3 regions of the Blastococcus sp. SYSU D00695 genome follow, and region 3 is predicted to be linked to each of the others. Evidence: riboswitches for the same ligand, from Rfam matches in the RefSeq annotation. Region 3 holds a riboswitch; each other region holds the start of a gene.
The links. A riboswitch is a leader RNA that binds a small molecule or an ion and turns the genes downstream of it on or off. The one in region 3 is predicted to bind S-adenosylmethionine.

Region 1: linked by a shared signal. The riboswitch ahead of ACI781_RS16875 (bifunctional o-acetylhomoserine/o-acetylserine sulfhydrylase) and the one ahead of ACI781_RS04215 (BMP family ABC transporter substrate-binding protein) in region 3 are both predicted to bind S-adenosylmethionine.
Region 2: linked by a shared signal. The riboswitch ahead of thrC (threonine synthase) and the one ahead of ACI781_RS04215 (BMP family ABC transporter substrate-binding protein) in region 3 are both predicted to bind S-adenosylmethionine.

The regions. Positions count from the first base shown of each region.
Region 1 is NZ_JBJGZP010000031.1:32,589-39,041, forward strand. It holds gene ACI781_RS16845 (EamA family transporter) at 1-315, opposite strand, end outside; gene ACI781_RS16850 (VOC family protein) at 418-816, opposite strand; gene ACI781_RS16855 (hypothetical protein) at 938-1,318, shown strand; gene ACI781_RS16860 (thioesterase family protein) at 1,405-2,208, shown strand; gene ACI781_RS16865 (mechanosensitive ion channel family protein) at 2,260-3,150, shown strand; gene ACI781_RS16870 (hypothetical protein) at 3,147-3,677, shown strand; SAM riboswitch class IV at 3,738-3,853, shown strand; gene ACI781_RS16875 (bifunctional o-acetylhomoserine/o-acetylserine sulfhydrylase) at 3,897-5,189, shown strand; gene metX (homoserine O-acetyltransferase MetX) at 5,191-6,315, shown strand.
Region 2 is NZ_JBJGZP010000043.1:10,376-16,828, forward strand. It holds gene ACI781_RS18335 (alpha/beta fold hydrolase) at 1-805, shown strand, start outside; gene ACI781_RS18340 (ABC transporter permease) at 805-1,680, shown strand; gene ACI781_RS18345 (HAD-IIB family hydrolase) at 1,700-2,521, opposite strand; SAM riboswitch class I at 2,581-2,709, shown strand; gene thrC (threonine synthase) at 2,722-4,023, shown strand; gene ACI781_RS18355 (cold-shock protein) at 4,229-4,429, shown strand; gene groL (chaperonin GroEL) at 4,839-6,453, shown strand, end outside.
Region 3 is NZ_JBJGZP010000004.1:92,484-98,936, forward strand. It holds gene ACI781_RS04200 (methyl-accepting chemotaxis protein) at 1-78, shown strand, start outside; gene ACI781_RS04205 (methyl-accepting chemotaxis protein) at 418-2,034, shown strand; gene ACI781_RS04210 (pyridoxal phosphate-dependent aminotransferase) at 2,089-3,264, opposite strand; SAM riboswitch class IV at 3,384-3,496, shown strand; gene ACI781_RS04215 (BMP family ABC transporter substrate-binding protein) at 3,590-4,645, shown strand; gene ACI781_RS04220 (ABC transporter ATP-binding protein) at 4,642-6,279, shown strand; gene ACI781_RS04225 (ABC transporter permease) at 6,276-6,453, shown strand, end outside.

The DNA.
Region 1 (6,453 bases), on a different contig from region 3:
GAAGACCAGCGCGATCCCGACCGGCAGCCGGTCGATCGCCACGTAGTAGAGGAACTGGGTGAGCGCGACGCCCACCACGCCGAACGCGGCGAGGAAGGGCACCTCGCGCCAGGTCAGCCGCAGGCGGGCCGGGGAGAGGACGGCCAGCAGCGCCAGCAGCCCGACCGCGGCGCCCGCGCAGCGCAGCGCCACCAGCCGGGTCGGCTCGACGCCGGCCTGCAGGGCGAGGGTGGACACCGTCCCGTTGACGCCGAACAGGGCGGCCGACCCGATCGTCGCCGCGTAGCCGAGGCCGGGACGGACGGCGACGGGCACGGGCCGGACGGTAGTCCCCGAACCGCCCCGTGCCCCCTACGCCCCGCGCAGGCCCGGGCCCGCCCGGTGCAGGACCGCAGACGTACACCGGGGAGGGGGCGGTCAGCCGACGGCCGAGGGGTCCATCCAGATGACCTCCCAGACGTGCCCGTCCGGGTCGGCGAAGCTGACGCCGTACATGAAGCCGTGGTCCTGGGCCGGCTTCCACGGCTTGCCGCCCGAGGCCAGCGCGCGGGCGAGCAGGTCGTCGACCGCCTCGCGGCTGTCGGCCGAGATCGCCGTCAGCTGGGTGGGGCCCGCCGCCGGGTCACCGATCGGGCCGGTCACGAAGTCGGCGAAGCGCTGGCGGGTCAGCAGCATCACGGAGACGTTCTCCTCGACCACCACCGAGGCCGCGTTCTCGTCGGAGAACTGCTCGTCGAAGGGGAAGCCGAGCCCCGCGTAGAAGGCCCGCGACGCCGCGAGGTCGGAGACGGCGAGGTTGAGGAAGATCCGGCGCACGGTGCTGCTCCTGTCGTCGGGGGGCCGCTCGGCCCCGTCGGAGGAGAGACGGACGGCGACACGCGAACTCATCGGCCCCCGGTCTGATGCGCCGGGCCCGGTCACCGGGGACCCTCGGTCCGTGACCTCCCCGCACCCGCCGTGGTCGCCCCGCCGGCGCCGCACGCTGCTGCTGCTGGGGCTCGCCGTCGTCCTCTTCGGGCTCGCCGGCGTCGCGCTGCCGGCGCAGTACGGCGTCGCCTCCGTCTACCTCGCCGCGCTGGCCGCCTTCCTGCTGGTCGTGGCGCTGGTCGTCTTCGTCGCGATCCCCGGCCCGGGCACCGTCGACGTCCTGCTGCGCTCCCTCACCGTCTCCGGTGCCGTGCTGGTGGTCGCGGTCCTGCTGGTGCTGTCGACGGCGGGCGAGCCGCTGCGCTGGCTGTGGGTGCTCGCCGCGCTGGCCGCGGCCGGGTGGCTGGGGACGGCGCTCTGGCTGGCCCGCCGCGACGGCTCGGTCGGCTGACCGCGACGGGACCACCCCTCGCCGACGACCGGGGCGACGCGGCGGCCGGTCGCGGGCCGGGGCCGGCCGCGGGCGAGACTGCGGCGGTGGACCTGCCTGCCGCGCTGTACCTGCCCGACGGGGACGACCCGGACGGCGGGGCGTTCCTCGCCACCGCGCTCACCATCGGCCCGTGGGACCCCGGCCTCCAGCACGCCGGGCCGCCCGCGGCGCTGCTGGCCCGGGCGGTCGAGCGGGCCGGCGGCGTCCCCGGCGGCCGGCCGGTGCGGCTGTCCTTCGACGTGCTGGGGCCGGTGCCGGTCGGCCCGGTCCGCGTCGCCACCCGCGTGCTGCGGCCGGGCCGGCGGGTGGAGCTGGTCGAGGCCACGCTGGAGGCCGGCGGCGTGCCGCGGATGCGGGTCACCGCCTGGCGGATGCGGGTCCGGGAGGGCTCACCGGTCGACGTGCCGGCCCCCGACCTGCCGCACCACACCGGGCCGCAGGCCGGCCGCCCGGAGCTGCCCCGGTTCTTCTCCGAGGAGGTCGCCTACCACCGGGCGCTGGAGTGGCGGTTCACCAGCGGCTCGTTCAACGCCCCCGGACCGGCCGCGGCGTGGACCCGCCCGCTGGCGCCGCTGGTCGCCGGCGAGGCGATCACCCCTCTGGAGCACCTGCTCGTGATGACGGACGCGGCCAGCGGCATCTCCGCCGAGCTGGACTGGACGCGCGCCACGTTCGCCAACGTCGACCTGACCGTGTCGCTGTACCGGCAGCCGGCCGGGGAGTGGCTGGGCATGGACGCCACCACCTCGCTCGGGCCCGCCGGCGCGGCCCAGTGCTTCACGGACCTGTTCGACGGCACCGGCCGCATCGGCCGCTCCGCGGCCTCGCTGTTCGTCGAGCCGCGCTGAGCCCGTCGGCGAGAATGGTCCCGACGGACGACGGAGGACGAGGGGAAGGCCGTGCAACCGCTGGACGAGCTGCTGGACTGGCTGTCGGGCCGCGGCCTGGAGATCGTGCTCATCATCCTGGCCTCGGTGCTCCTGGCCCGGTTCGTCGCCTGGACCGGCAGCAAGATCACGACCAGCATCGACCGGCGCTCGACCGGCGGTGACGCGCTGGTCCGGTCCGAGGCGGCCAAGCACCGGCACTCGCTCACGCAGGTCATCACCTGGACGCTGGTCGTCCTGATCTACGCCGTCGCCGTCTTCTTCGTGCTCGACCGGCTCGGCGTGCCCGTCACCGGCCTCGTCGCGCCCGCCACCGTGCTCGGCGTCGGCCTCGGCTTCGGCGCGCAGCGGATCGTCGGCGACGTCCTCGCCGGGTTCTTCATCATCACCGAGCGCCAGTACGGCTTCGGCGACGTCGTCTCCATCCAGGTGGTGGGCGGCAACGACCCGGCCCGCGGGACGGTGGAGGACGTCACGCTGCGGATCACCCGGCTGCGGTCGGCCGACGGCGAGGTGATCACCCTGCCCAACGGCCAGATCGTCAAGGTCGTCAACCTGTCCCGCGACTGGGCGCGCGCGGTGGTCGACGTCCCGGTGCCGGCCGCCGTCGACGTCAACCAGGTCAACGAGATCCTCCGCGGGGTCGGCCACGACGCGTTCGCCGACCCGGCCCTGCGCCCGCTGCTGCTCGACGAGCCCTCGGTGATGGGCGTGGAGAGCCTGGGCCTGGACGAGGTGAACGTCCGGATGGTGGCCCGGACGCTGCCCGGCAAGCAGTTCGAGGTGGGCCGAGACCTGCGGGCGCGGGTCGTGCTGGCCTTCCGGCGGCACGGGCTGAACGTGCCGCCGCCGCCCGTGGCCACCGACGCCCCCGGCGTCCTGTCCGCCCGGGGGGACGGGTGAGCGGCGCCGACGGCCGCGGGCCCGGCGAGCCCGCCCGCGACGTGCCGGCGACCGGCGTCCTGCCGACCGCCCCGGCGCCCACGCCGACCACCGCCCCGGCCGACGGCCCGCGCCGCTGGTGGGCGGCGATCCCGCGCCGGCTGGGCCGCGCCCGGACCTCGACCGTCGTCCTCGCGGTGCTGTTCGTCGCCCTCGGCGTCCTCTACCTGTACGTGCACCCGGAGGCCGCCGGGGCCGAGCCCGCCGGGGACGGCGGCGAGGTGGCCGTCGTCCCCGCACCGGCCCCTGCTCCCGAGCCGACACCGGCCGCCCCCTCCCCCACCGCCCCGCCGGCGGAGTCGACCGCCCCGGCCCCGACGAGCGCGAGCCCCACCGCCGCGCCGACGACGACCGGCGGGGAGGCGACGCCCTCCGGCACCCCCGGGTCGTCGTCCCCCGCGACCGGCAGCCCGACCGGCAGCCCGACCGGCACGGCGCCGGCCGCCCCGACGCCGGCCGACGCGCCCGGGTCCGCGCCGACGACCTGAGCGCCCCGTCGCCGCCACCCCTGTGACGGGTGGGACGACGGGGCCGCTATCTTCGGGGTGGCTCACGAGTGGCAGTGACAAGCACCTGGCTGGCTGCCCGGCAACCTCTCTCCGTCCGAGGTGCTCCCAGGGGAAGAGCCGGTCGGACGGCGCCCGCCGCCCGGCAAGACGGAGTCTCCGGTGCGCCGCCGGGTCTCCCGACCGAGAGGAGACCGGCGCATGACCGACCCCCAGAGCTGGAGCTTCGAGACCCGGCAGATCCACGCCGGCACCAGCCCCGACCCCACGACCGGCGCCCGCGCGCTGCCGATCTACGCCACGACCAGCTACCAGTTCCGCGACGCCCAGCACGCCGCCGACCTGTTCGCGCTGGCCGAGATGGGCAACATCTACACCCGGATCATGAACCCGACGCAGGACGCGCTCGAGCAGCGCGTCGCGTCGCTGGAGGGCGGCGTGGCCGCGCTCGCCGTCGCCAGCGGCCAGGCGGCCGAGACCCTGGCGATCCTCAACATCGCCGAGGCCGGCAGCCACGTCGTCGCGTCGGCGTCGCTGTACGGCGGCACGTACAACCTGCTGCACCACTCGCTGCCCAAGCTCGGCGTCACCGTCTCCTTCGTGGAGGACCCCGACGACCCGGAGAACTGGCAGTCGCTGGTCCAGGAGAACACCAAGGCCTTCTACGCCGAGACGATCGGCAACCCGAAGGGCGACGTCCTCGACATCAGCGCGGTCTCCGAGGTCGCGCACCGCAACGGCGTCCCGCTGATCGTCGACAACACCATCGCCACCCCGTACCTGATCCGGCCGATCGAGTTCGGCGCCGACGTCGTCGTCCACTCGGCGACCAAGTACCTCGGCGGGCACGGCACCGCGATCGCCGGGCTCATCGTCGACAGCGGCAACTTCGACTGGCGCAGCGGCAAGTTCCCCGGCTTCACCGAGCCGGACCCGACCTACCACGGCGTCGTCTACGCCGACCTCGGCGCGCCGGCCTACGCGCTCAAGGCCCGGGTGCAGCTGCTGCGCGACCTGGGCCCGGCCGTCAGCCCGTTCAACGCCTTCCTCGTGGTGCAGGGCATCGAGACGCTGTCGCTGCGCATGGAGCGGCACGTGGCCAACGCCCAGCGGGTGGCGGAGTTCCTCGAGAACCACGACTCCGTGGACCGGGTGAACTACCCGGGCCTGGCGTCCTCGCCGTGGCACACCGCGCAGCAGAAGTACGCCCCGCGCGGCGCCGGTGCCGTGCTGACCTTCGAGCTGCACGGCGGGGTCGAGGCCGGCAAGCGCTTCGTCGACGCCCTGGAGCTGCACAGCCACGTGGCCAACATCGGCGACGTCCGCAGCCTGGTGATCCACCCGGCGTCGACGACGCACTCGCAGCTCACCCCCGAGGAGCAGCTGACCACCGGGGTCACCCCGGGCCTGGTGCGCCTCGCGGTGGGCCTGGAGGGCATCGAGGACATCCTGGCCGACCTCGAGGCCGGCTTCCGCGCCGCCAAGAGCGCCTGACGTGACCGGGGTCCGGGGCGCCGGTCCGGCGTCCCGGACCCCCGCCCGCACCGGCGGCTGGCGCGACGGCGACCCGGTCGGGGACCGGCTGTTCCTCGACGTCGAGGGCCCGGTGGCCCTGGAGCGCGGCGGGGTGCTGCCCGGCGTCCGCGTCGCCTACGAGACGTGGGGGACGCTCGCGCCCGGCGGCGGCAACGCGGTGCTCGTCGAGCACGCGCTGACCGGCGACAGCCACCTGGCCGGGCTCGCCGGCCCCGGGCACCCCACCGCCGGCTGGTGGGGCGGGCTCGTCGGGCCCGGCGCGCCGCTGGACACCGACCGGCTGTTCGTCGTCTGCGCCAACGTGCTCGGCGGCTGCCAGGGCACGACCGGCCCGTCGTCGTCCGCGCCCGACGGCGCCCCCTGGGGCTCGCGGTTCCCGGCGGTGACCGTCGCCGACCAGGTCGCGGTCGAGGCCGCGCTGGCCGACGCCCTGGGCGTCGACCGCTGGGCCGCCGTGCTGGGCGGGTCGATGGGCGGCATGCGGGCGCTGGAGTGGGCCGTCGGGCATCCCGAGCGGGTCGGCGCGCTGTTCTTCCTCGCCTCGGGTGCGGCCGCCACCGCCGACCAGGTCGGCACCCAGACCACGCAGCAGGCGGCGATCCGCGCCGACCCGGCCTGGGCGGGCGGGGACTACCTGCCCGGCCCCGGGCCCGTCGCGGGGCTCGGGGTCGCCCGGCGGATCGCGCACCTCACCTACCGCACCGCGTTCGAGCTGGAGGAGCGCTTCGGGGCGGTCGTGCAGGACGACGGCCGCTTCGCCGTCGCCTCCTACCTGGACCACCACGCCGACAAGCTCGTCGCCCGCTTCGACGCCGGCAGCTACGTGGTGCTCACCGAGTCGATGAACACCTGGGACGTCGGCCGCGGCCGCGGCGGGGTGGAGGCGGCGCTGCGCCGGGTCACCGCCCGGGCCGTCGTCGCCGGGGTGGACAGCGACCGGCTCTACCCCCTGCCGCTGCAGCAGCGCGTCGCCGACGGCCTCGGCGTCCCGCTGCGGGTCGTCTCCTCGCCGTACGGCCACGACGGCTTCCTCGTCGAGATCGACGCCGTCGCCGCGATGGTCCGCGACCTGCTGGGCACCTAGCCCCCCGGCCCGCGCCCCCTCCCCGCGCCCCGCCGTCCCCGCGCCCCGCCGTCCCCGCGCCCCGCCGTCCCCGCGCCCCGCCGTCCCCGCACCCCCGTCCGCGGGGGGGGGGGGGGCGCGGGGGGGGGCGGGGGGCGG
Region 2 (6,453 bases), on a different contig from region 3:
CGGCCCCAACGGCGCCGGCAAGACGACGTCGCTGCGGATGCTCATGGGCCTGATCCGGCCGACCGAGGGGCGGATCAGCGTCTTCGGCCACGCCGCCGGCCCCGGCCGGCCGGTCCTGTCCCGGCTGGGCTCCTTCGTCGAGGGCACCGGGCTGATGCCGCACCTGTCCGGCCGGGAGAACCTGCGGCTGTACTGGGCGGCGACCGGGCGCCCCGAGGCGGACGCGCACATGGAGGAGGCGATCGAGGTGGCCGGCCTCGGCGCCGCCGTCGACCGGCCGGTGCGCCGCTACAGCCAGGGCATGCGGCAGCGGGTCGCGATCGCGCAGGCGATGCTCGGGCTGCCCGACCTGCTCGTGCTCGACGAGCCGACCAACGGCCTCGACCCGCCGCAGATCCACGCCATGCGCGAGGTGCTGCGCTCCTACGCGGCCACCGGGCGCACCGTCATCGTCTCCAGCCACCTGCTCAGCGAGATCGAGCAGACCTGCAGCCACGTCGTCGTCATGGCCAAGGGCCAGAAGATCGCGCAGGGCACCGTGGAGGAGATCGTGGGCACCGGCGGCTCGGTGCTCGTCGGCCTGGTCGACGACGCCGACGAGGCGCGGGCGATCGCCGTCCTGCAGGCGCTGCCCGGCGTGACCGCCGAGCGCACCGACGACGGGCTGGTCGCCGAGCTCGGCCGCGGCACCTCGCGGGCGGAGGCGCTGCAGGCCCTGGTCGCCGCGGACGTGGCGGTCGACCAGTTCACGCCGCGGCGGCGGCTCGAGGACGCGTTCCTGGCGCTGGTGGGGGAGGGGTCCTGATGGCGGTCGACACCGGCCACGTGCAGCCGACCGGGGCGGTGGCCGGCTACCGGCCCGAGCGCACCCTGCGGCTGTCGGTCGAGCTGCGCCGGCAGTTCAAGCGCCGCCGGACGCTCGGCGTGCTGGCGCTGATGGTCGCCCTGCCGCTGATCCTCATCGCCGCGCTGAAGTTCGGGGCGAGCGAGGACGCGCAGGAGAACAGCCGGCTCAACCTCGTCGACGTCGCGACCTCCGGCGGGCTGAACTTCACCCTGTTCGTGCTGTTCGCGACCACCGGCTTCTTCCTCGTCGTGGTCTACGCGCTGTTCTTCGGCGACACCGTGGCCAGCGAGGCGCAGTGGGGGTCGCTGCGGTACACGCTGGCGACCCCCGTCCCCCGCATGCGGCTGCTCCGCCAGAAGTTCGCCGCGGCGCTGCTGCTGTCCGTCGGCGCCCTGGTGGTGCTGACCGTGGTCGCGGTCGTCGCCGGCGGGCTCGCGTTCGGCTTCGACGCCATCCGCACCCCGCTGGGGGTCACCCTCGACCAGGGGGAGGGCATGCTGCGGCTGGCCGGGATGGTCGGCTACCTCGCCGTCCACCTGCTCGTCGTCGGCACCCTGGCGTTCTGGCTGTCCACGGTCACCGACGCGCCGCTGGCCGCCGTCGGCGGGGCGGTGTTCACGATGTTCGTGTTCGCGATCCTCGACCAGGTGGAGCAGCTCGGGTCGATCCGGGACTGGTTCCCGACGGCGGAGGAGTTCGCCTGGACCGACCTGCTGCTGACGCCGGTCGACTCGGGGGACATGTTCCGCGGCGTCGTCCAGTCGCTGGTCTACGCGGCCGTGTTCACCGCCCTGGCCTTCCGCCACTTCGCCCGGCGCGACGTCACCTCCTGAGCCGGGGCCGCCCGCGCCGTCACAGGCTGGCGCGGACGGCCTCGGCCCAGCCCTCGCCCATCGGCGCCCCGGTCACGGTCGCGTTGGGGACGGCGGCCAGGCGCTGGGCCATCCCGTCGACCTCGGCGCCGTTGGCGGTGATCCACAGCCGGCCGACCGCGGGCGCCATGTCCAGGTCGCTGACGCTGTCGCCGATGGCCACCGCGTCGGCCGGGTCGATGCCGCGCCGGCGCAGGTCCCAGGCGATCGCCCTGCCCTTGGAGATGCCGCGGGGCATCAGGTGGTAGACGTGCGGCGGTGCCGGGTCGGCGTCCAGCGTCATGGACGGCGTCGCCTGGATTGCGCCGTTGTCGTTGAGCGTCAGCCACTCGTACCCGTCCTCGGCCAGCTCGGCCTCGATCGCGCGCGGGTCGACCCGGCCGCGCAGCAGCGCGTCGGCCTCGTGGGTGGCGTGCCAGGGGGCGTGCCACTCCAGCCGGCCCGCGTGCCGGGCCAGCAGGGTGTCGACGAGCCCCGTCTCGGCGAACACGTCCATCGGGGTCCGCCCCTCGTACCGGGCCGGGAGGTCGCCGGTGAGCAGGTGCCGCTCCCGGCCGCCCTTCCAGCTGACGACGGCGCCCAGCTCGGCGATCGCGCCCTCGGCCGCGAAGATCCGGCCGGCCTCGACCACCTGCTCCAGCGTCCGCCCGCTGACCAGGACCAACGGGACGCCGGCCCGGTGCAGGTCCAGCAGTGCGGTGGCGGGCTCGGCGGTCAGGTCCCGGCCGGCGGTGTGCCAGAACGAGCCGCGCGGGCCCACCATGGTGCCGTCGAGGTCGGTGTAGACGATGCGCGTGGCCACGCCCGCAGTCTGGCCGGGGTCCTGGAGCCGGGTCCCGGCGGGTTAGCATGGAGCCGTTCCACTCATCCAGAGGGGCAGAGGGACACGGCCCGACGAAGCCCCGGCAACCGCCGTCCGCGCGCATGCGCGGCGAGAGGTGCCAATTCCGTCCCGCGCGGCTCGACGGCCCGCCGCGGGGAAGATGAGGAGGTAGTCGTCGCATGACCCTGACCGCTCCCGGATCCGCCCAGGCCGACGCGTCCGCCGGTGGCCCGGTCCCCCCGTGTCCCGCCCGCGGCCTGGTGTGCCGCAACTGCGGCGCCACCTTCGGGCTCATCGCCCAGCACGCCTGCGCCGAGTGCTTCGGGCCGCTGGAGGTCGACTACGACCCCGAGCTGATGAAGGCGGTGAGCCGGGAGCAGATCGAGGCCGGGCCGCAGAACATCTGGCGCTACGCCGCGCTGCTGCCGGTCGGCCAGGACCCGGCCGACCGGGTCTCGCTCGACCCCGGCATGACCCCGCTCGTGCGCGCCGACCGGCTCGCCGCCGAGCTCGGCATCACCGGTGGCCTGTGGGTGAAGGACGACTCGGCCAACCCCACGCACTCGTTCAAGGACCGCGTGGTCAGCCTCGCCGCGACCGCGGCCCGGCGGCTGGGCTACTCGCAGATCGCCTGCGCCTCCACCGGCAACCTGGCCAACTCCGTCGCCGCGCACGCCGCCCGCGCGGGCCTGCCCTCGGTCGTGTTCATCCCCAGCGACCTGGAGCCGGGCAAGGTCGTGCAGTCGGCGGTCTACGGCCAGACGCTGGTCGCCGTCGACGGCTCCTACGACGACGTGAACCGGCTGACCAGCGAGCTCGGCGAGACCGACGAGTTCGAGGAGACGGCGTTCGTCAACCAGAACGTCCGTCCCTACTACGCCGAGGGCTCCAAGACGGTGGGCTACGAGATCGCCGAGCAGCTCGGCTGGCGCATCCCCGCCCAGGTCGTCATCCCGATGGCGTCCGGGTCGCTGCTCACCAAGGTCGACAAGGCCTTCCGCGAGCTCGCCGCGGCCGGGATCGTCGAGGCCTCGGAGTGGACGGTGTTCGGCGCCCAGTCCGCCGGCTGCGACCCGATCGCCACGGCGTTCGACAACGGCTGGGACGTCGTCAAGCCGGTCAAGCCCACCGGCATCGCGAAGTCGCTGAACATCGGCAACCCCGCCGACGGTCCCTACGCGCTCGACGCGATCCGGCGCACCGGCGGCGCGGTCGGCCGGGTGGGCGACGAGGAGATCGTGCAGGGGATCCGCGACCTGGCCCGCACCACCGGCGTCTTCGCCGAGACCGCGGGCGGGGTGACGGTCGCCGTCCTGCGCCAGCTCGTCGCCGACGGGCGGCTGGACCCGGCGAAGGAGACCGTCGTCCTCAACACCGGGGAGGGGCTGAAGACCCTCGACCCGCTGGAGCCGGTGGTCGGCCCGACCCACCGCGTGGAGCCCTCGCTGAAGTCCCTCCGGGCGGCCGGGCTCATCCGTTAGGGGGCGGCCCCGTCCCCCGACCGGGTTGCGAGACGAGGACGTCCGCTCGGCCGGGTGACGTCGCGCGCCGACCCGGTGTGTTCGACGTCTCTTTGTTGTAGCTTTCCGCGCGGTTCGAGTTCCACGCACGTGTCGTACGGGCGGGAGAGCTGGTGACCCGGCACCCGGAGGACGGGGGCCGTCCGCACGCACCGTGGGAGCACACGTGGCACAGGGCACCGTGAAGTGGTTCAACGCCGAGAAGGGCTTCGGCTTCATCGCCGTCGACGGCGGCCAGGACGTCTTCGTCCACTACTCGGCCATCCAGATGGACGGTTACAAGAGCCTCGACGAGGGCCAGCGGGTCACCTTCGAGGTCGTCCAGGGCGAGAAGGGTCCCCAGGCCGACGGCGTCCGCGTCGCCTGACCCCTCGCGGTCCTCGCAGAGGCCCGGTCCCCGGAGTGGGGGCCGGGCCTCCGTGCGTCTCGGGACCCGTCCACCTCTCCCGCGTCGAGGCATGGGAAGCCATCCCCACGTCTGTGGGCCGGAGACGTGGGGATCGCTTCCCATGCCGGCGACCCCCGAGGACCCGGGGCGCCGGTGCGGCGGTCACTCGGCCGGTGGGCCGGGAACAGTCCGCCGTCCACCCCCGTTCTTGCACTCGGCAGGGGCGAGTGCCAGACTTCGGTTGGCACTCGACAGTGCCGAGTGCCAATCAGGTCGGAACGGTGAGGCACTGGTCGGCGGACCGACGGAGCGTCCGCAGCACCGGTGTCGTCCGTCGCGGGCGCCGGTCCCGGCCGTGCAGCGATCCATGCATGGAGGACATCACCACATGGCCAAGATGATCGCCTTCGAGGAAGAGGCGCGCCGCGGCCTCGAGCGGGGCATGAACACCCTCGCCGACGCCGTCAAGGTGACGCTCGGCCCCAAGGGCCGCAACGTCGTCCTGGAGAAGAAGTGGGGCGCCCCCACGATCACCAACGACGGTGTGAGCATCGCCAAGGAGATCGAGCTCGAGGACCCGTGGGAGAAGATCGGGGCCGAGCTCGTCAAGGAGGTCGCGAAGAAGACCGACGACGTCGCGGGTGACGGCACCACCACCGCCACCGTGCTCGCCCAGGCTCTCGTCCGCGAGGGTCTGCGCAACGTCGCCGCCGGCGCCAACCCGATGGCCCTGAAGAAGGGCATCGAGAAGGCCGTCGCGTCGGTCACCGACTACCTGCTCTCGACCGCCAAGGACGTCGAGACCAAGGAGCAGATCGCCGCCACCGCGTCGATCTCCGCCGCCGACCCGGCCATCGGCGAGCTCATCGCCGAGGCGATGGACAAGGTCGGCAAGGAAGGCGTCATCACCGTCGAGGAGAGCAACACCTTCGGCCTCGAGCTCGAGCTCACCGAGGGCATGCGCTTCGACAAGGGCTACATCTCGCCCTACTTCGTCACCGACACCGAGCGCATGGAGGCCGTCCTCGACGACCCGTACGTGCTCGTCGTCAACTCGAAGATCAGCTCGGTCAAGGACCTGCTCCCGCTGCTGGAGAAGGTCATGCAGTCGGGCAAGCCGCTGGCCATCATCGCCGAGGACGTCGAGGGCGAGGCCCTGGCGACCCTGGTCGTGAACAAGATCCGCGGGACCTTCAAGTCCGTCGCGGTGAAGGCCCCCGGCTTCGGTGACCGCCGCAAGGCCATGCTCGCCGACATCGCCATCCTCACCGGTGGCCAGGTCATCAGCGAGGAGGTCGGCCTCAAGCTCGAGAGCGCCGGCGTCGACCTGCTCGGCCGCGCCCGCAAGGTCGTCGTCACCAAGGACGAGACGACGATCGTCGAGGGCGCCGGCGACAGCGACCAGATCGCCGGCCGGGTCAACCAGATCCGCGCCGAGATCGAGAAGTCGGACTCCGACTACGACCGCGAGAAGCTGCAGGAGCGCCTGGCCAAGCTGGCCGGTGGTGTCGCCGTCATCAAGGCCGGCGCCGCGACCGAGGTCGAGCTCAAGGAGCGCAAGCACCGCATCGAGGACGCGGTGCGCAACGCCAAGGCCGCCGTCGAGGAGGGCATCGTCGCCGGTGGTGGCGTCGCCCTCGCGCAGGCCACGGCCGTCGCGTTCGAGAAGCTGGAGCTCGACGGTGACGAGGCGACCGGTGCCAACATCGTGCGCGTCGCGCTCGAGGCCCCGCTGAAGCAGATCGCCGTCAACGCCGGCCTCGAGGGTGGCGTCGTCGCGGAGAAGGTCCGCAACTCCGACACCGGGCACGGCCTCAACGCCGCCACCGGCGAGTACGTGGACCTGGTCGCGGCCGGCATCATCGACCCGGCCAAGGTCACCCGCTCGGCGCTGCAGAACGCCGCCTCCATCGCGGCGCTCTTCCTCACCACCGAGGCCGTCATCGCCGACAAGCCGGAGAAGGCCGCCCCGGCCATGCCCGGTGGCGACGGCGGCATGGGCG
Region 3 (6,453 bases):
CAGACGCGGACCGCCGTCGACGAGCTGTCGCGGATGGCCGCCGACCTGCGCACCACGGTCGGCCGCTTCACGTACTGACCGACGCCCGGGGCAGGACCGCACTCCTGCCCGGTGCAGAACGCGCCCCGCGCGGGGCGAGAGCGAGGACGAGGGCGCGGGACCGGCATCCGGTCCCGCGCCCTCCGCCATTCCCGGAACCGGGTGCCGGCAGGGCGTCCGCGCCATTCGCGGTGGCGAGGGGAATGGCGACGAGTCGACACGGGAGAAACGGTCGTCGGACTATTCCTGATCGGAGCGCGACACGACCGCCATTCGAGTTCCGAACCGTCCGCAATGGCCGAATCTGTCCCTGCGCAGCCGATCGGCCCCCGCGCACCGGCCTCCGGGTCTCCCCCCTTCTCGTGCAGGAGTACGCACATGTCCGTTCCCCCGAGCTCCGCCCCGCTCCGGCGGAGGGGAGGCTGGCTCCTCGACCGGCCGATCGGCGCCAAGATCGGGATGGTGGTGGCCCTGCTGGCCGCCGTCGTCCTGGGCACGAACGCGCTGGCGATCAACCAGCTCAGTGAGCTGCGCGACGGCCAGGAGGCCATCTACGCCGAGAACCTCAAGCCGCTGAACGACCTCGCGGCCGTGCAGCGTGCGCAGGCCGCCTACCGCGCCCGGATGCTGCAGTACGGCGTCGCGGACCCGGCCACCCGTCAGCAGCTGCGGGCGGAGATGGACGAGAAGATGGCCGACGTCGACCAGGCCCTGGCCGACTACGAGCCCTACATCGTCGACCAGGAGGCCGTGCAGGCCTATCTCGACAACCGGGACGCCGTCGTCAGCACCAACGCCGCGCAGCTGTTCCCCGCGGCCGACGCCGGCGACCTGGCCGCCTTCCACGACGTCTACGTGAACGTCTCCAGCCAGCCGCTCAGCGACCTCGCCGACGCGCTGGAGGCCGAGGGGGAGGCGCAGTCCGCCCAGGCCGAGAGCCGCAACTCCGAGGCCGCGGCCGCGGTGAGCCGCTCCATCACGCTGCTCGCCGTCACGGCCCTGGTGTCGATCGCGGTGGCCGCGGGCCTGGCGTTCCTGCTCATCCGCCGGCTGCTGGCCACGGTCCGCTCCGTGCAGGCCGCGGTGGGTGGGCTCGCCGCCGGTGACCTGACCGTCGTCCCGGTGGCCCGGGACCGCGACGAGCTCGGCCAGATGGCCGCGTCGCTGGCCTCGGCCCAGGAGAGCCTGCGCGGTGTGATGGCCGGCGTGGTGGGCGCGGCGGATGCGGTGGCGGCGTCGTCGGAGGAGCTGTCGGCGTCGTCGGCGCAGATCTCGGCGTCGGCGGAGGAGACCTCCGCCCAGTCCGGCGTGGTCGCCGGCGCCGCCGACGAGGTGTCGCGCAGCGTGCAGACGGTCGCTGCGGGTGCGGAGCAGATGGGTGCCTCGATCCGGGAGATCGCCACGAACGCCGCTGAGGCGTCGGAGGTGGCGCACCGGGCGGTGACCGCGGCGGAGACGACGACGGCGACGGTGGCGAAGCTGGGGGAGTCGTCGGTGGAGATCGGCAACGTGGTGAAGGTGATCACCTCCATCGCGGAGCAGACGAACCTGCTGGCGCTCAACGCCACGATCGAGGCCGCGCGGGCCGGGGAGGCCGGGAAGGGCTTCGCGGTGGTCGCGAACGAGGTCAAGGAGCTCGCGCAGGAGACCGCGAAGGCGACCGAGGACATCGCGCGCCGGGTGCAGGCGATCCAGGGCGACACGACGGCGGCGGTGGCGGCGATCGGGGAGATCAGCTCGATCGTCGCGCAGATCTCCGACCGGCAGACCACGATCGCCTCGGCGGTGGAGGAGCAGACGGCGACGACGAACGAGATGGCCCGGTCGGTGGCCGAGGCGGCGCAGGGGTCGGGGCAGATCGCGGACAACATCACCGGCGTCTCCACCGCCGCGGACTCCACGACGCAGGCGCTGACCCAGACGCGGACCGCCGTCGACGAGCTGTCCCGGATGGCCGCCGACCTGCGCACCACGGTGGGCCGCTTCACCTACTGAGCAGGACCGCCGCGTCCCCCACCGCTGATGTCGAGCGGTGGGGGACGCCGCGGTTCAGCGCGCGAGGCGGGCGCCCAGCGCGGCGAGGCGCTCGGCGGCCTCGGCGAGGACGGCGTCCTGCTTGCAGAACGCGAAGCGCACCAGCGACGGGGCGGCGGTGGGGTCGTCGTGGAAGACCCGCACCGGGACGCCGACCACCCCGGCGAGCTCCGGCAGGTCCCAGCACAGCGCCATCGCGTCGGTGTAGCCCAGCGGGGCGGCGTCGGCGGTGACGAAGTAGGTGCCGTCGGGCCGGTTGGTCGCGAACCCCGCCGCCTCCAGGCCGGCGACCAGCAGGTCGCGCTTGCGCAGCAGGTCCGCGCGCAGCCCCTGGAAGTACTCGTCAGGCAGGGCCAGCGCGCGGGCCACGGCCGGCTGGAAGGGGCCGCTGCCGACGAACGTGAGGAACTGCTTGACCGCCCTGACGGCGGCGACCAGCTCGGTCGGGCCGTGCACCCAGCCGACCTTCCAGCCGGTCACCGAGAAGGTCTTGCCGGCGGAGGAGATGGTCAGCGTCCGCTCGGCCATCCCGGGCAGCGTGGCGATCGACAGGTGCGGGACGCCGTACGTCATGTGCTCGTACACCTCGTCGGCGACGACCACCGCGTCGTGCTCGGCGGCCAGCCGCGCGACCAGCTCCAGCTCGGCGCGGTCGAAGACCTTGCCGGTGGGGTTGTGCGGGGTGTTCAGCAGCACCAGCCGGGTGCGCGGGGAGAACGCCGCCCGCAGCGCGTCCTCGTCGACGGCGAAGTCGGGGGAGCGCAGCGCCACCGTCCGCCGCTGCGCCCCGGCCAGCGCGATCGTCGCGGCGTAGCCGTCGTAGTAGGGCTCGAAGGTCACCACCTCGTCGCCGGGCTCGGTCAGCGCGAGGACGGTGGCGGCGATGGCCTCCGTGGCGCCCACGGTCACCAGCACGTCGTCCGGGTCGACCCGCAGGCCGCGGAAGCGCTCCTGGTGCGCGGCGACGGCCTCCCGCAGGACGGGCATCCCGGCCGCCGGGGGGTACTGGTTGACCCCGCCGCGGACGGCGGCGACGGCGTCCTCCAGCAGCGACCGCGGCCCGTCGGTGTCGGGGAAGCCCTGGCCGAGGTTGATCGCCCCGGTCCGCGCGGCCAGCGCCGACATCTCGGCGAACACGGTCGTGGTGAAGGGCAGCATCCGCTCGGTCAGCGCGGCGCGCGGCAGGCTCACGCGTCCGAGTCTCCCACCGCGGCGGCCGTCCCAGCACGTGGACGGCCGTCCCGGTCTGCGGGACGGCGTCGCCGGGCCGGCCGCTCGTGGCACCCGGTGCCCCGTGTACCTTCTGCCCCGGTCCTGAGTGCCAGCGTCAAGCCCCGGCTCGCTGGCCGGCAACCCTCTCCGTCGCGGGGTGCTCCGGGTGACGACCAGACCTGGACGCGGTGTTCCGGGTAAGGCGCAGGAGGGAACCGACGTGGTGCTCGCCTCGGGCCGGACCGGCCGCGGCGTCCCCCACCCCCGCGCCGCCGCCGGCGGCGCCCTCCGCAGGGAGCACCCGATGACCGACCTGTCCCGTCGACGCCGCGGCCCGCTGGCCGCCGCCGCCCTCGTGGCGGTGGTGGGTCTCTCCGGCTGCGCCGACAGCGACTCGGGAGGTGGGGACGGCGGTGACGGCGGCGACTCCGCCGGCTCGATCATCGTCATCACCCCCAACCCGGTCGGCGGCAACAACTTCCTCGAGCTCGCCGTCGAGGGTGCGCAGCGCGTCGCGGACGAGGAGGGGCTGGAGCTCGACGTCTACGAGAGCACCGACCCGACCTCGATCCAGCAGAACGTCGAGGCCGCGGTGCGGGAGCGGCCCGACGTCGTCATCGGCCTGAGCTTCTCCCTGCAGGACGCGTTCGCCACCGTGCCGGTCGACAACCCCGACCAGCAGTTCCTGCTGGTGGACGGCTGCCCCGACCCGCAGCCGGAGAACGTCACGTGCGCCGCGTTCCGCGAGCACGAGGCCACCTACCTGGCCGGCGTCGAGGCCGGGCTGCTGACGCAGACCGGGAAGATCGGTGTCGTCGCGGCCCTGGACACGCCCTTCATCCGCCGCTGGGTCGACCCGTTCCAGGCCGGCGCGCAGAGCGTGAACCCGCAGGCCACCTCCACCCCGCTGTTCGTCGGTGGCGACAACCCCTTCGGTGACCCCGCTCGCGGCGGCGCCCAGGCCCAGGTGCTGGCCGACGGCGGTGCGGACCAGGTGCTGCTCGCCGCCTCCGGCAGCAACGTGGGCGCCTTCGAGGTCGCCGCGGCCGGCGGGTTCTCCGCCTACGGCGTCGACGTCAACGAGTGCGGTTCGGCCCCCGGCCACGTCGTCGACAACGTCATCAAGAACGTCGACGTCGCGCTGGCCGAGTCGGTGACCGCGATCCTCGGCGGCGACACCGGCGGCGCGCAGGTGTACGGGCTCGCCGAGGGTGGCGTGGGCCTGACCGCCTTCGCCGACGACCTCGCCGACTCCGGCTGCCTGATCGCCGACCACCCCGACGTCGTCGCGCAGCTGGAGCAGGTCCGCGACCAGATCATCGACGGCACGATCACCGTGGACGACCCGGCCGCTGGATGACCAGCACGGCACCGGGCACCACAGGAGGCTCGGCCGCGGGGGCCCACCCCGCGGCCGAGCTCCGTGGCGTCACCAAGCGCTTCGGCGCCGTCGTCGCCGTGGACGGCGTGGACCTGGTCCTCGAGCGGGGGACCGTGCACGCCGTCGTCGGGGAGAACGGGGCCGGCAAGTCCACCCTGATGTCGGTCCTCTACGGGCTGCACCGCCCCGACGCCGGGCAGGTGCTGCGCGACGGCCGCGAGGTCCGGCTGGGCTCGCCGCTGGACGCCATCGCCGCCGGGCTGGGCATGGTCCACCAGCACTTCCGGCTGTTCGGCTCGATGAGCGTGGCCGAGAACGTCGTCTACCGCGCCGAGCCCGCCCGCCGCGGCCTGCTGGACCGCCGCGCCGCCGAGCGCCGGGTCGAGGAGCTGTCCGCCCGCATCGGGCTCGACGTCGACCCCACCGCCCGCGTCGACACCCTCCCCCTCGGCGTCCGCCAGCGGGTGGAGATCCTCAAGGCGCTGCACCGGCAGGCCGAGGTGCTCATCCTCGACGAGCCGACCGCCGTGCTGACGCCGGGCGAGGTCGACTCGCTGTTCGCGGTCGTCCGCCGGATGGCCGAGCAGGGGACGACGGTCGCCCTGGTCACGCACAAGGTCCGCGAGGTGCTCGAGGCCACCGACCGGGTCACGGTGCTGCGCGACGGCGCCGTGACCGCCCGGCTGACCACCGCGGACACCACCGCCGGCGAGATCGTCGAGGCGATGATCGGCCGCGGGCTGGTGCCCGCGGTCAACCCGCGCGGCGCCGTCTCCGGCGACCCGGTGCTGGAGGTGTCGGGCCTGCGGCTGCCGGCCGCGGCGGGGGCCGCCCGGGTCCGGGACGTCTCGCTGCGGGTCCGCCCCGGGGAGGTCGTCGGCATCGCGGGGGTCTCCGGCAACGGGCAGCGCGAGCTGGTGGAGACCGTCGTCGGGATGCGCACCCCCGAGGCCGGCACGGTGCGCCTGCACGGCCGGGACCTCGCCGGCCTGGGCATCCGGGAGCGCCGCGGGCTGGGCATCGCCTACGTCCCCGAGGACCGCCCCGGCGTCGGCACCGCCGCGGCGCTGTCGGTCGCCGACAACCTCGCGCTCGGCCACCACCGGACGCCGCCGATCGGCCGCCGCGGGCGCCTGTCCACCCGGGCGCTGCGCGCCCAGGCCGTCGAGCTGGTCCGCCGCCTGGGCGTGAAGACCGCCGGCGTCGCGGTGCCGCTGGGCTCGCTGTCGGGCGGCAACGCGCAGAAGGTGGTGCTGGCCCGCGAGCTGCACCACGAGGCGGACCTGCTGGTGGTCGAGCAGCCGACCCAGGGCGTCGACGTCGGCGCCGGGGAGGAGATCCACCGGCTGCTGCTGGACTACCGCGCCCGCGGCGGCGCGGTGCTGCTCGTCTCCTACGAGATCAGCGAGCTGCGGGCGCTCGCGGACCGGGTGCTGGTGATGCTGGACGGCGAGGTGACCGCCGAGCTCGACGCCGCCGACGCGACCGACGAGGTGCTCGGGGCGGCGATGGTCCACGGCGGCAGGGTCCACGGCGGCGGGGTCCACGGCGGCGGGGTCCACGGCGGCGTGCCCGGCGCGGTCCCCGGCGCCGGCGGGGGAGGGGAGCGGTGAGCGCCCTGCTGGAGCGTGCCCGGCTGTCCGCGCCCGCCGCGCTGGTGCCGCTGGGGGCCGTCGCCGTGGCGCTGCTCGTCGGCGCCGTGGTCATGCTCGCCGCCGGCGTGGACCCGCTGCGCGGCTACGACGCGATGGTCCGCGGGGCGCTGAGCGTCAGCAACATCGACTTCG